Regions from separate parts of the Paenibacillus mobilis genome, predicted to be linked through region 2. Evidence: a T-box and tRNA genes for the amino acid it is inferred to sense, from the RefSeq annotation. Region 2 holds a T-box; the other regions hold tRNA genes.
What was found. A T-box is a leader RNA that pairs with one kind of tRNA and senses whether it is charged. The one in region 2 lies ahead of AC3ZPD_RS06140 (arginine--tRNA ligase), so its partner is inferred to be a tRNA-Arg.
Positions count from the first base shown of each region.

Region 1: it encodes a tRNA-Arg, which carries the amino acid that the T-box ahead of AC3ZPD_RS06140 (arginine--tRNA ligase) is inferred to sense. The anticodon was not compared.
Region 3: it encodes a tRNA-Arg, which carries the amino acid that the T-box ahead of AC3ZPD_RS06140 (arginine--tRNA ligase) is inferred to sense. The anticodon was not compared.

Region 1 is NZ_JBZCMS010000007.1:37,025-41,187, forward strand. It holds gene AC3ZPD_RS14130 (PdaC/SigV domain-containing protein) at 1-74, shown strand, start outside; gene AC3ZPD_RS14135 (hypothetical protein) at 181-477, opposite strand; gene clpP (ATP-dependent Clp endopeptidase proteolytic subunit ClpP) at 759-1,355, opposite strand; tRNA gene AC3ZPD_RS14145 (tRNA-Arg) at 1,674-1,748, opposite strand; gene AC3ZPD_RS14150 (sugar-binding transcriptional regulator) at 2,022-3,047, shown strand; gene gap (type I glyceraldehyde-3-phosphate dehydrogenase) at 3,140-4,150, shown strand.
Region 2 is NZ_JBZCMS010000002.1:633,037-637,199, forward strand. It holds gene AC3ZPD_RS06140 (arginine--tRNA ligase) at 1-1,741, opposite strand, end outside; T-box leader at 1,796-2,048, opposite strand; gene AC3ZPD_RS06145 (DUF3892 domain-containing protein) at 2,209-2,445, opposite strand; gene AC3ZPD_RS06150 (GNAT family N-acetyltransferase) at 2,527-2,970, opposite strand; gene AC3ZPD_RS06155 (hypothetical protein) at 3,054-3,293, opposite strand; gene AC3ZPD_RS06160 (MerR family transcriptional regulator) at 3,432-3,881, opposite strand.
Region 3 is NZ_JBZCMS010000005.1:47,831-51,993, forward strand. It holds gene tig (trigger factor) at 1-1,023, opposite strand, end outside; gene AC3ZPD_RS11075 (hypothetical protein) at 1,232-2,080, opposite strand; tRNA gene AC3ZPD_RS11080 (tRNA-Arg) at 2,310-2,383, shown strand; gene AC3ZPD_RS11085 (hypothetical protein) at 2,752-3,858, shown strand; gene AC3ZPD_RS11090 (thioredoxin family protein) at 4,016-4,163, shown strand, end outside.

The sequences.
Region 1 (4,163 bases), on a different contig from region 2:
CCGGCTTCCCGGAATATTATCTTCCGTTTTCGGCGCTGCTGCCGAAAGGGGTAAACCCGCTTGCCGCCAACTAAGCCGCGGTTTATCTCAAGTTAGGTGAAATCTGAACAGCCGTACCCGGCGGAGGGATTGCCTCTATCCGGGTACGGCTCTTTGTTTTTTTAATACCTGCTAACTTAATTAATTTTGATCCAGATAGGAAGAGGTATCCTCTTTCTCGGCCGATTGGGACTCTTGCTTAATATAGTCTAACTCGCCTTGGTCCGCGTTGCCTTTATAGGAATAAACTTCTCCGGTATGGCTGTCAACGTCCACGATGTCGGTTTGGCCATTGTCCAGATGGATCAGCACATGGAACATATTGCTGGTATAAGCATACGAGGTTGTTTCTTTAATGGCTGTGCCCCGAAGGCTCAAATTTAGCCGGATAAGCTCTGCAATGGCCTCTTCATCCTCTATGATCCATATCTTTTCCATGACCATTATCGTCTCCATTGTCTAAGTTAGGGGCTAATCCTATTCCTTCAATATAGAGGGGACCTATTGCAATAACGTATTCAAGTTGTAAAAAAGGTCGTCCAAATTGTGAAAATGGGCAACGAGAGGGGATTCCCCTTCACCATAAGGTTTTGGCGGAGGGAGGTGAGGGTTCGATCGGGGAGCTGCCGGAAAAAGAAAAAGCGGTAATCCGCTGCCGGTTGCACACCGCAGCGGATTACCGCTTTAAAATGGTTCAGATGATCCCAAGCCGTGAAGGCTTATACGCCTTCCGAATTTACTTTCTCAATCACCTTGTCGATCAGGCCGTATTCCTTGGCTTCCGCCGCAGTCATGAAGTAGTCGCGGTCGGTGTCTTTTTCGATGCGTTCCAAAGGCTGACCTGTGCGATCCGCCAGGATTTTGTTCAGGCTGTCGCGCATTTTCAGGATGCGGCGCGCGCGGATTTCGATATCCGTCGCTTGGCCTTCGGCCCCGCCCAGCGGCTGGTGAATCATTACTTCACTGTTTGGCAGCGCGTAGCGTTTGCCTTTGGCGCCGGCGTTCAGCAGGAACGCGCCCATGGAAGCCGCCATGCCCACGCAGATCGTGGAAACGTCGGATTTGATGAACTGCATCGTATCGTAAATCGCCATGCCTGCCGTAATGGAACCGCCAGGGCTGTTAATGTAAAGGTGAATGTCCTTGCCAGGCTCTTCGGCATCCAGGAACAGCATTTGCGCGATAATGGAGTTGGCCACAACGTCGTTCACTTGGGAGCCAAGGAAAATGATCCGGTCTTTGAGCAATCTGGAATAAATGTCGTAAGCACGCTCTCCGCGGTTACTTTGTTCGACGACCATAGGAATATAACTCACGATAAAAACCCTCCTAGAATTAAAGTTGTAAGTATTAGGCTTAATGCCCGGGATACACAGGCAGCAGCGTTTAACAGTATGGGCCCGTTTGGCCCGGCGATTACAGGATTGACCAAAACAGTCCCCTTTAAACCGCCTTCCATATCCAGCAACACTGTTAATAACCACATCATAAACAATTTCAAACAGAAAGTCAAAGAAAGTCAAACTAACGGATTAAAAAAAGCCCGATTCCTCGGACTTCTGGTTAAACATATATAGGATGTTTCATCAATTAAGGTTTCAGACCCGGCTGTTTAAAAGCCGTTAAAGCTGAAATGGCGCGCCCGCGAGGAATCGAACCTCGATCTCAGGCTCCGGAGGCCTACGTCATATCCATTGGACCACGGGCGCATATTTGTTTAAGAGACCTCAATAAAGTCAACAGAATTTATTATAGTCGCTCCCAAATTAAAAAGCAAGCCCAAACGGCTATATTTATTACAATTGCAGAGGTCTGCGGAGTCTTACGAATAGAGGATGGAAAACTTGCTCATTCTACGGACGATGCACTTGCAACAAGAGGAGAAATTGGTTAGAATATCAGTGGGACTTAAAAAGTTAACCCGGGACATTTTAAGACCAGAGGAATGGAGAGAGATAGTCGAAGCCGCAGGAGTGAAGACATTGCGAGATTTGTTGGAGATCCAAAAGCAGCTTCTGCCTGATCTCATGGACGTTCTCAAGAAGAGATATCTGATCCTGAACCAGATCATGCTCGAGGAAGTCATCGGAAGACGCACGCTTGCGCTCTCCCTGAATATGACGGAACGCGTATTGCGCGCGGAAACAGATCTCCTTAAGGCCCAAGGGCTTATCGAAATCGAGAATGTGGGCATGAGAGTCAGTGCGGCGGGCCTCCAGCTGCTGGAACAGATGAAGCCGTTCGCGAAAGAACTGCTGGGACTGTCCGAAATGGAGAAGAAGATCCGCGACACTTACGGTTTGCGGAAGGTGGTCGTGGTGCCAGGAGACTGCGAAGCGGCCGAAACCGCCAAACGTGAGCTGGGACGTGCAGGAGCTAGAGCTTTACTTGAAGTCATCGGGGACAATGACGTGGTCGCCGTAACCGGCGGATCGACGTTGGCCGTTATGGCCGAGCAGCTTACGCCTCCGGCATCGCCTATTAAAGGAAGCTGGTTTGTACCGGCCCGCGGAGGTCTTGGCGAAAGCCTGGAAATCCAGGCCAACACGATAGCTTCCGGCATGGCAAAACGGGTAGGCGCCGAATACCGGCTGCTGCATGTACCTGATCTGCTTGGCCGTGAAGCCTATGATTCCCTTGTCCATGACCCTAACATTCAAGAGATTGTGGACTTGATCCGCAAGGCGCGGATCGTGGTGCACGGCATCGGAGACGCTATGGAAATGGCGCGCAGGCGCAAGCTGGATCGTGAGATGGTGCAAGAACTCGCAAGAGACGGAGCCATTGCCGAATCCTTTGGCTACTACTTTAACGAGCAGGGTTCCGTAGTTCATAAGATGTTGACTTTGGGTTTAAGGCTCGAGGACATCAAGTCTACGGAGACGATCATCGGTATTGCGGGCGGGCGCAGCAAAGCGCAGGCCATTCACGCCGTGCTGAAATTCGGGCAGGAGGACATCCTGATCACGGACGAAGCGGCGGCCGAAGAGATCATTAAATCTCTGTAGCATGCAGACACGGTATGAACCAACGTTGTTTTACTCAGGTCATCAGGCCTGACTAAATATAAAAAAATATTTTTCTTTGGGAGGATCTATCAATGAGTGTAAAAGTAGGCATTAACGGTTTTGGACGTATTGGTCGCTTGGCATTCCGTCGTATTCAAGAAGTAGAAGGTATCGAAGTGGTAGCAATCAACGACTTGACTGACGCTAAAATGCTGGCACACCTTCTTAAATATGATACAACTCAAGGCAAATTCAACGGTGAAGTTGAAGTTCATGAAGGTTTCTTCAAAGTAAACGGCAAAGAAGTTAAAGTTCTCGCTAACCGCAACCCTGAAGAACTTCCTTGGGGCGACCTAGGCGTTGACATCGTTCTGGAGTGCACAGGCTTCTTCACAACTAAAGAAAAAGCCGAGCTTCACCTGAAAGGCGGAGCTAAGAAAGTTGTAATCTCCGCTCCGGCTACAGGCGACATGAAAACCATCGTTTACAACGTAAACCATGACACGCTGGATGGAACTGAAACCGTTATTTCCGGTGCATCTTGCACAACGAACTGCCTGGCTCCTATGGCTAAAACTTTGAACGATTCCTTCGGTATCGTAGAAGGTTTGATGACTACAATCCATGCTTACACTGGCGACCAAAACACTTTGGACGCTCCGCATGCGAAAGGTGACTTCCGCCGCGCTCGTGCCGCTGCTGAAAACATCATCCCTAACACAACTGGTGCTGCTAAAGCAATCGGCCTGGTTATCCCGGAACTGCAAGGCAAATTGGACGGCGCTGCACAACGCGTTCCAGTTGCTACAGGTTCCCTGACTGAGCTGGTTACTGTACTGAACAAAAAAGTAACTGTGGACGAAGTTAACGCAGCAATGAAAGCCGCTACTGATCCACAAACTTTCGGTTACACAGAAGACGAAATCGTATCCTCCGACATCAAAGGTATGACTTTCGGTTCCCTGTTCGACGCTACTCAAACTAAAGTATTGACTGTTGGCGACCAACAATTGGTGAAAACAGTAGCTTGGTACGACAACGAAATGTCCTACACTGCGCAGCTCGTTCGTACTTTGGAACACTTCGCAAAACTGGCTAAATAAGAGCCTTGCTTGA
Region 2 (4,163 bases):
AGGTTGCGATCTGGCGGAGCAGGGCATGTTCAGCAGGGTCAAGAGACGCCGGCCAAGACGCCGGGACCGCAGCAGAATCGTTTTGAATTCCCGGATGCTCAGAATCCGAATCCCCCTTGTTCAGCACGCTGAGGGAACGCGAATACGTATAAAGCAGGTAAACACCCGTGTTGCCCGAAATCTCGGTAGCCTGCTGCAGGTCAAATACCACTTCTGTCTGCAGATTATAACGGAGCAGATAATACCGGATGGCCGCTGCCGCGATTACCCGGCTCGGCAGTCCGTCCTGGTCGGGACGGCTGGCGGAAATGACCTGTTCCATCCGGCCCAGCAGGGCGGAAATTTTCATGCCGATTCCCTGCCTGCCGGACATGGCATAGGAGGATTTTCCGTCCGAAACGTCCATCCCCAGTTCCATAGCGGCATTGCGGCTGAGTGAAACTACGCCGTAGCTGACATGAAGCAGACGCTCCGCCTGCTCTTTGTACCCCATCAGCTCAAGCGACTGCCGGACCATCGCCTGCGGGTATTCCTGCCTGCGGTCTATGACGTTAATGACCATCCCGGCTTGACCAAAGGTTCCTTCGGCCCCCTGTCTCGCCGTCGACCAAACTCCGTCCGCAAAGGGAGCATACCGGAACTGCCTGCCTAGCAGTCCAAACTTCCACAGATGATAGGCAATGTCTTTAGCCGTATAAGTTAAAATCCCGTTGGAGCGCACCAGCACCTTGTCTAACGTATGCGCGGAATTTTCCTCCTCAGGCGCTTCTTTTCCCGGTACGTTTCCGGACCGATGACCTGACTCGTTCCCTAGTTCAGCCTCCGGCTCCATGGACTTCAGAATCCAGCACCCCGCCAGCTTGCCCGACGTTTCCTTGCTAAAACTCGGCGTCTGCTGCAGACGTTCGAAAGCCGCATCCCAAAACCCTTCCCGGACTATGTTGCTTTCCCAGACGAGCAGGTCATAATGAATGCCGAACTCCCGCATCTCCTCCAGATGCTCCCGAACGATCTGCGAAGCCGTGATGAAACCAAGCCAGGCCAGATTCCCGTCGCCCTGCTCCAGACCGTGCAGGACCTTGGTACGCTCTGCCGTCAGCTCCGGGCTGTCATCCCATTGCTTATGCAAACCCGAATAAACATCCCAGCAGAAGTCGCCGAATCTCGTGTATTCGCCGTTTGCCGGGTTGTGTAAAAGCCCCACTACCGTATCGGCAAGCTGGTTGCCCAAATCGTCGATGTAGTTGTGCACTTCCACCTCCGCCCCGGTTTTTCTGAGCATTCTCACCAGCGTATCGCCAATGCAGGAATTGCGCAGGTGCCCGATATGAGCGGATTTATTAGGATTGATCGAGGTATGTTCCACAACGATTTTTTGGAAAAATGGCTTCTCCGGCTGTACCGGCGTCCCCGCCCATTCGCTCCAGTTGATAAATAGATTGATAAAACCCGGCGCCACGGCTTCAATTCTGGACACCAGCCGTTCCTGCCTGGCCGTCAGCACGGCGCAAATCTGCTCCGCCATTTGCATCGGCGAACGTTTGAGCAGCCTCGCCAGCTGCATAGCGATGTTGGTGGAAAAATCCCCGTGCTCAAGCCTTGAGGGCCGCTCGACCTGAACGTTCCATACCGGACTGTTCTCTCCTTTTCCCGCTTGTTCCTCCGAACCCAACGGGTCAAGAAACACGAAGGCCTCCCGTACCCCCGACTCCACAAATTGCTGCACCCATGTGTTTAACATACCGAAGTCCCCTTTACCGTTAATAGAATGAACGCAAAAAATCCCCGTCTCTTGGTAAGAGACGAGGACAGGGACTCGCGGTGCCACTCTTGTTGCCGTCGCCGGACAAAGTTAGCGTTTAATCACTCCTCTGAACGGTCAGGCCGCTTGAACAAATAACGGTTTGCGCCGGGGCGGCCTACATCTTGCACTTGTTCGGCAGCCCGTCTCCCGGGTCCGCTTCGCCGAATACCCCCGTACCGGCTCCCACCCTCCCGGCTCGCTTGAACGTTGGTGTTTCGGTTACTCTCCCGATCCACGACTTTATCTAATGATTTCTGAACATTATAAAAAAGACCGGCAGAAAAAGCAACCTTAAAAAGTCTACGTTTCTTATGAGGATGGATTCATGCAAAAAGGGCATCCCGGTTTTAGCCGTCATGCCCTTTTGTTTCTATATAAATAGTGATTGGAACGGGCTATATTAATCAAAAGCCCGGCAGCGCATCCAGATTGTTTGTCGGATCGCCGTCCGCGTCCCCGCGAATATAAAATTCGCCGTCTCTGCCTTTGAACGTATTCACGCCGGCAATGGCTCCGGCCTGCACTTCACGAAGCGCCTCTTCGTAGTTCAGCACCCGGCCGCTTGACGTTTTGAAGGCGGTCAGATCGCCGTCACCGTTTTTTTGAACCGCAATAAAGGTTTCTCTTGTAGGCAATGCCATCATCATCTCTCCTTGATGTGGAATTTCCTTATAGGAAGGATAACCTTATTCTGTCCGCAAGCTGGCAGATTATGCGGGGAGTTACAGCTTTTTCTCCATCCGGTGATGCAGGATGCCCGCGTCGTCAAACGGCTCCTTACTGATGATGGCATACCCCAGCTTCTCGTAAAAAGGAACGGCATGAAGCTGTCCGTCCAGCACCGCTTTCTCAAAGCCAAGCTCGCGGGCCAGCTCTTCAAGGCCAATCATCAGCACTTTGCCGATGCCTTTGGAGCGGAAAGCTTCGCGAACCGCAACCCGCTGGATTTTAGCGGCATTATCTTTGTAATAAGTAATCCGGCCAGTTGCCGCATACTTTCCATCCTGCTCAATCAGCAGATGATGGGCATCGTCCGCGATATGATCAAATTCATCAATTTCCAGCTCCACGGGAACTTTTTGCTCCTCCACGAACACTTCTTTACGGATTGCCAGGCAGTTTTGCAACTGGTCTTCGGTTTTAACCGGAATAATTACTGCAGCCATTATAACAAAAGCCTCCTATGTACGAGTTCAAGTTGAATTATTATACATAAAAATGCGGCTTCTGTACATGTCCGTCCTGTCCGCTAAGGGAGCCTGAACAGCTCCGACCCGTATACGTCCGCTTCTACGGACTTGTCGTAAACGTCGCTGATTACCGGCAGCTCGGAGGAATCCCCATCGTCAGCGGCAGACTGGATTTCCAGCGTTTCTTCGCTGCGGGCCATCGGCTGGCAGCCGGTCAAGCCTAACAGCAGCCCGGCCCCTACAAAAGCAGCTGCAGCTGCTGTAATTACCCGGCAGTATGGGTTCTTCTGCTGGTTCATGGCCATTCTCCTTCCATTTCTTGTATTTCCAGTGTTCGCTGGAAGGAGAAGGATTATACCTCTTCGATGTGGCCTGTTTGAACCCGCAATCGAATTGTTTTTTACGTAATTTAATAAAAAAACCTTGAAGCGTAGGCTTCAAGGACATGTAAGGCTGGCGTAAGGATTTGCCAAACAACACTCGCGTTTCTCCTCTTCTACATTTTTGATTTGCCCGTTAATAATCTCTGCGGCATTGGGGGAATTGTAGATTTCGAGTTTTGAATCAATCAGGTTTAGATTTTCATTCAGAGCCTCTATATCGGCTACGATTTTTTTTCGGTGTTCCCGGAGTATGCTTTTTCGTGATTCGATCGTACTCGTACCCTCCATGCAGAAATCAATATATTTTTTTATTTCTTTGATTTGCATGCCCGTATTCTTTAAACAGCAGATCGTACGAATCATAGAGAGGTCGGAATCCGTAAACATCCTTCTTCCCGACGCATCCTTCGAAACAAAAGGCAAGAGTCCTTCTTTATCATAAAAACGAATCGTAAATATGGATAATCCCGTTGTATTGGCTACATCTTTTATAGTATAAGCCACTTCTAAAACCCCCTTCGATATAAATGGCAAAAAAGCTTGACCTAGATATAACTCTAGGTACTAATCCTACTTTAATGCAAAACGTTTTATTTTTAAAGGGGTTCTCAATATTGGGCGGGCCGACAGTTGAAAATCGAGAGGATACTAAATAGGAAGGTATGAAGCGAGCGCTTACGATGCAGAGCCGATCTAGAGCAAATGGTATTGATGATTCTAGAAAATAAAGATGATTCTAGAAAAAGCAAAACCCTTGAAGCGTACGCTTCAAGGGTCTCTCGTATA
Region 3 (4,163 bases), on a different contig from region 2:
AAGGGTTTGACCGGAGAAGCTCAGGAACATGTCCAGGTTCATGCCTTGCGTGCGAAGACGGTTGTCGAAATCGCGAACCATGTTTTGAACTTCGCCAAGCACCATTGGTCTTGGAATGTCAACTTCCGCTTGTTCGGCAACTTTCTCAACGATAGCGGACTCACGAGCCGATTCGTTTTCTTGTTGCTTGCGGGAAGCCAGTTCTTTCTTCAGGTCTTCTTTGTACTCTTCAAGCGTGTCGAACTCGGAAACGTCCTTCGCGAACTCGTCGTCCAAAGCAGGCAGCTGCTTGCGTTTGATTTCATGTACTTTCACCTTGAACACGGCTTCTTTGCCGGCCAGCTCTTCCGCATGGTATGTTTCAGGGAAAGTTACGACAACGTCTTTGAAGTCGCCGGTAGCCAAGCCGACTACTTGCTCTTCGAATCCAGGGATAAAGGAACCGCTGCCGAGTTCCAGGGAATAACGTTCTGCTTTACCGCCTTCGAAAGGAACGCCGTTTACGGAACCGTCAAAGTCGATAACTACAGTGTCGCCGTTTTGCGCGGCTTCTTCGTCAACAACGATCAGTTCGGCATGGCGCTGCTGCAGACGCTCAAGTTCAGCATTCAATTCTTCTTCGGTTACTTCTGCAGAAGCAGCCGGAGCTTCGATACCTTTGTATTCGCCAAGCTTAACTTCAGGTTTAACGGTCACTTTAGCTTTGAAAATAAAAGGTTGTCCTTTTGCAAACTGCTCAACATCCACTTCAGGACGATCTACCGGGAAAATATCCGTTTGTTCAACGGCTTCACCGTAAACTTCAGGGAGCAAAATGTCGATGGCGTCTTGGTAGAGGCTCTCCACACCGTAGCGTGCTTCGAAAATCGGCCGAGGCACTTTACCTTTACGGAAACCAGGCACGTTTGCTTGTTTTACTACTTTGTTAAAAGCTTTATCCAGCGCCGACGCTACGCGTTCCGCTTCGACTTCAACCTCAAGAACGCCGAGGTTCTTCTCTATTTTTTCCCAAGTTGCTTTCATTTTATGCTTTCCCCTCCAAAAATTGTTCACATATTGACAATGAAAAACGAGTGATGTTATCCGTTTTCAGTCTTGTCCTATCGAATTTCACGTTAGAATAACCATTATATTATAATCAAGAATAGTTGATTTTACAAGTGGGCGAAATAACGCTGGGAACTGTTAATCTTTTCCTGATCTCTGACGGTTTGCGGGCTGCTTCGACAGCTTAGAAAATAGCGCCGGTAGAAGCGAACTGTTTCATCGCCCGATGAGCCTGCTCAAATCTTAAACGCATGGAATCCGTGATGCCGTAAGCCGCCCTCAGCTCTTCATCCGCTTTGCTGCTTCCTCCCTGCAGGCTTTCCGTCACGGTCTGGTGCAGCGCGGCCGCCCAAATGTCCAATGACGCCTCTTCCTCGCGGATCACGGAAGCATATTCGGCCGTCCCGTACACGCCCATAATAAACTGGAACCAAAATTCCTGGGCAAAATAAAACATCGCCGGATCATGCACCTGGGCTTCCTGCCCAACCCTGTCCAGCACATCCTGCACCGCCGGCGGAAATTCTTCCGGCGTCAGCGGCACCGAGTCGATCTCGATCGTCGCCAGCTCGCCGCCTCTCCATAAACGGACCGCCCCGCCCGCCTCGCGTCTCCGCAAGGTTTGCAGCACGCGAAACTGCAGCATCGGATGCCGCCCCTCCCGCTCCAGCCACTTGATCAGCGCATCGTCGATTTCCGGCGCCTGAATAAAAGCCAACTGCTCCAAAGCCAAAAAGGTATGCTCGGATAACGGTTTCTCCGTCACGGTCTCCAGCAGTTTCCGCGCATAACCGCGATCCTCTGCAAATTTCATTTCCGCATGCCTGCGCGCAAAGTCCGCTTCCTCGGCTTCATCCGTTTCGTCCATCTGAGGACCGCCTTGACCTCTTCCCGCTCCCGAGGCCGGAAAAGCTTCCTGCAGCCATTTCAGCAGCGCTTCCCACTCCTCGTAATGGCGCTGGTCCTGCACTTCGCACTGCAGCAGAAAACGAAGCAGCTCCGCCGCTTCCGCATAACGTTCCGTTTCCAGCATCCGGGTAAGTTCTACCTGGTAATAATCAAGCGTTTTGGGGAATAAAACTAGATTATCTTTGCTGCTCTGCCGATTCCCGTTAATAAAAGTTCACACCCTTCCACCGCTTCATCAATGATTTGTAGATTATATCACACCCTTTTCAAAAGTGAAAAACCTTGAGCCCTAAATATTCCTTGCTAACCCGCCAAAAGTATGGTATATTCTCTTTTGCACGCTTTTATTATTTGTCCCAGTAGCTCAGCTGGATAGAGCAACGGCCTTCTAAGCCGTCGGTCAGGGGTTCGAATCCCTTCTGGGACGTTTTTTTATAGAAAAGCCCTCCTTCGGGAGGGCTTTTTTTTGCGTCCCTTGGGAGGAGAACCCCCAGGGGTTCGTCGCAGCGAGTCCTTCGGGACGGAGGGCCGGGCGAAGTCACGAGCTTTGCGAGTGTACTCCGACTGGGACGTTTTTTATAGGGATGCCGATCTGCAATCCTCCTATTCTTCTTTTTATAGCATAACTCTCCTAAGAGCCTCATATATTTCGGATGATAGGCGTTCATTTCTTCCAGGATTCTAGCTTTCGCCGGCCTTTCTGTCAGGTTTCAGTTCAGCAGCGGAAGCCGGTGAAACTTCTTCTTTGCCGGACAAGCCTTTCCATTCCACTTTATGATAAGGGGGAGTTACGCTTTGAGAACAACGGTAATTCGCATAACCCAGCTGGCCCTTGCGGCGATCGCGGGAGTCGTGTTTCTTGCAGGCTGCGGCATCCACCGCCAGGCCGAAAGCGGGGTTCAATCGGGAAGCCGGTCCCAGTCTTCGGCGCTCGCCATTTCCAAAGCCTCCTATTCTTCACAATCTGTTAATAGAATCGAAGATGCGGGCGGAAATCTCCGTCTGACTTTTCCGCAGGGCTGGGTCCGGGACGATGCCCTTAACAAATCCGCTGTCCTTGGCGTGTCGGACCGATCCAACGAAAAATACTGTCTGATCGTCCAGCTGCCTTCCAACCTCATTAAAAATGCTACTTTGGACAGCATGAAAAGAAAGCTGCTCGCCGACACCAAAGTCGCCCTGTCAAACTACCATTTCGTTGAAGACGGAGAGTCGACGATTGACGGTCTCCCGGCCAAAACCGCCGAATTTTATGGTACGGCCCGAAACGTCGACGTGCGTTATCTGGCTGCCGTCACGGAGAAGGACGGAGTCTTTTATCAAATCATTACCTGGTCCACCTCCGACTTGTTCGCCGGGTATAAAGAGGAGTTTAAAGCCATCATCCAATCTTTCCAGGTGATTAAATCCGCAGGTTCGGCAGTCGCCCTCCCTGTACTGGGTTCAGCCGCCGCCGACATTACGCTGGTCACCAGCAGCGATCAGCATGCGAGCATAACGATTCCCGAAGGCTGGACCCGAGATGCCGGGTTGGCCTCCGGAGCCAGCATTCAGGCCTCTCACCCATCAACAGAGGACTATATTGTAGTGCTGCAGGAAGACCGTTCGGATTTCTCCCAAAATACCACGATCAACGACTATTCCAAACTTGTCAGCGACAATATGAAGCAGTCCATCAGCAACGCCAAACAGGAGGTCCCTCGCCAGATTACCGTAGGAGGTTTAAATGCGCTGCAGTACGTAATCAGCGGAGAGGTCAACAAGGTCAAAATCAGCTACCTGGTCACCCTCGTCGCCTCCAAGGAGCATTTCACGCAGGTGTTAATGTGGACAAGATCCGATATGTTCGAGGCCAAAAAACAAAACTATCTTTATATAGTAAATACCTTTCGGGAAATGTAACCCCCGCTCCGACGGGAAGTGTAGGGAAGAATTGGAATTCCAAAGGGGAAGCATGTAAAATAAACAAGTAGAGAAACCAGATCCCTTCTCTTCTATCTCTTCTATATAATATCTTAAAATCAATGCAGCCTTCCCGCTGCCTGAGGAGGCAAGTTTGATGAGCTTTACTTTGGAGATCGGCCAAACCGCTCCCGATTTTAATTTGAAAGGAACGGACGGCAACCGCTACACGCTCGGCAGCTTTGAAGGGTCCAGGTTCCTTGTACTCTTTTTTACCTGCAACCGCTGCCCGTTTGTTCTCGGCT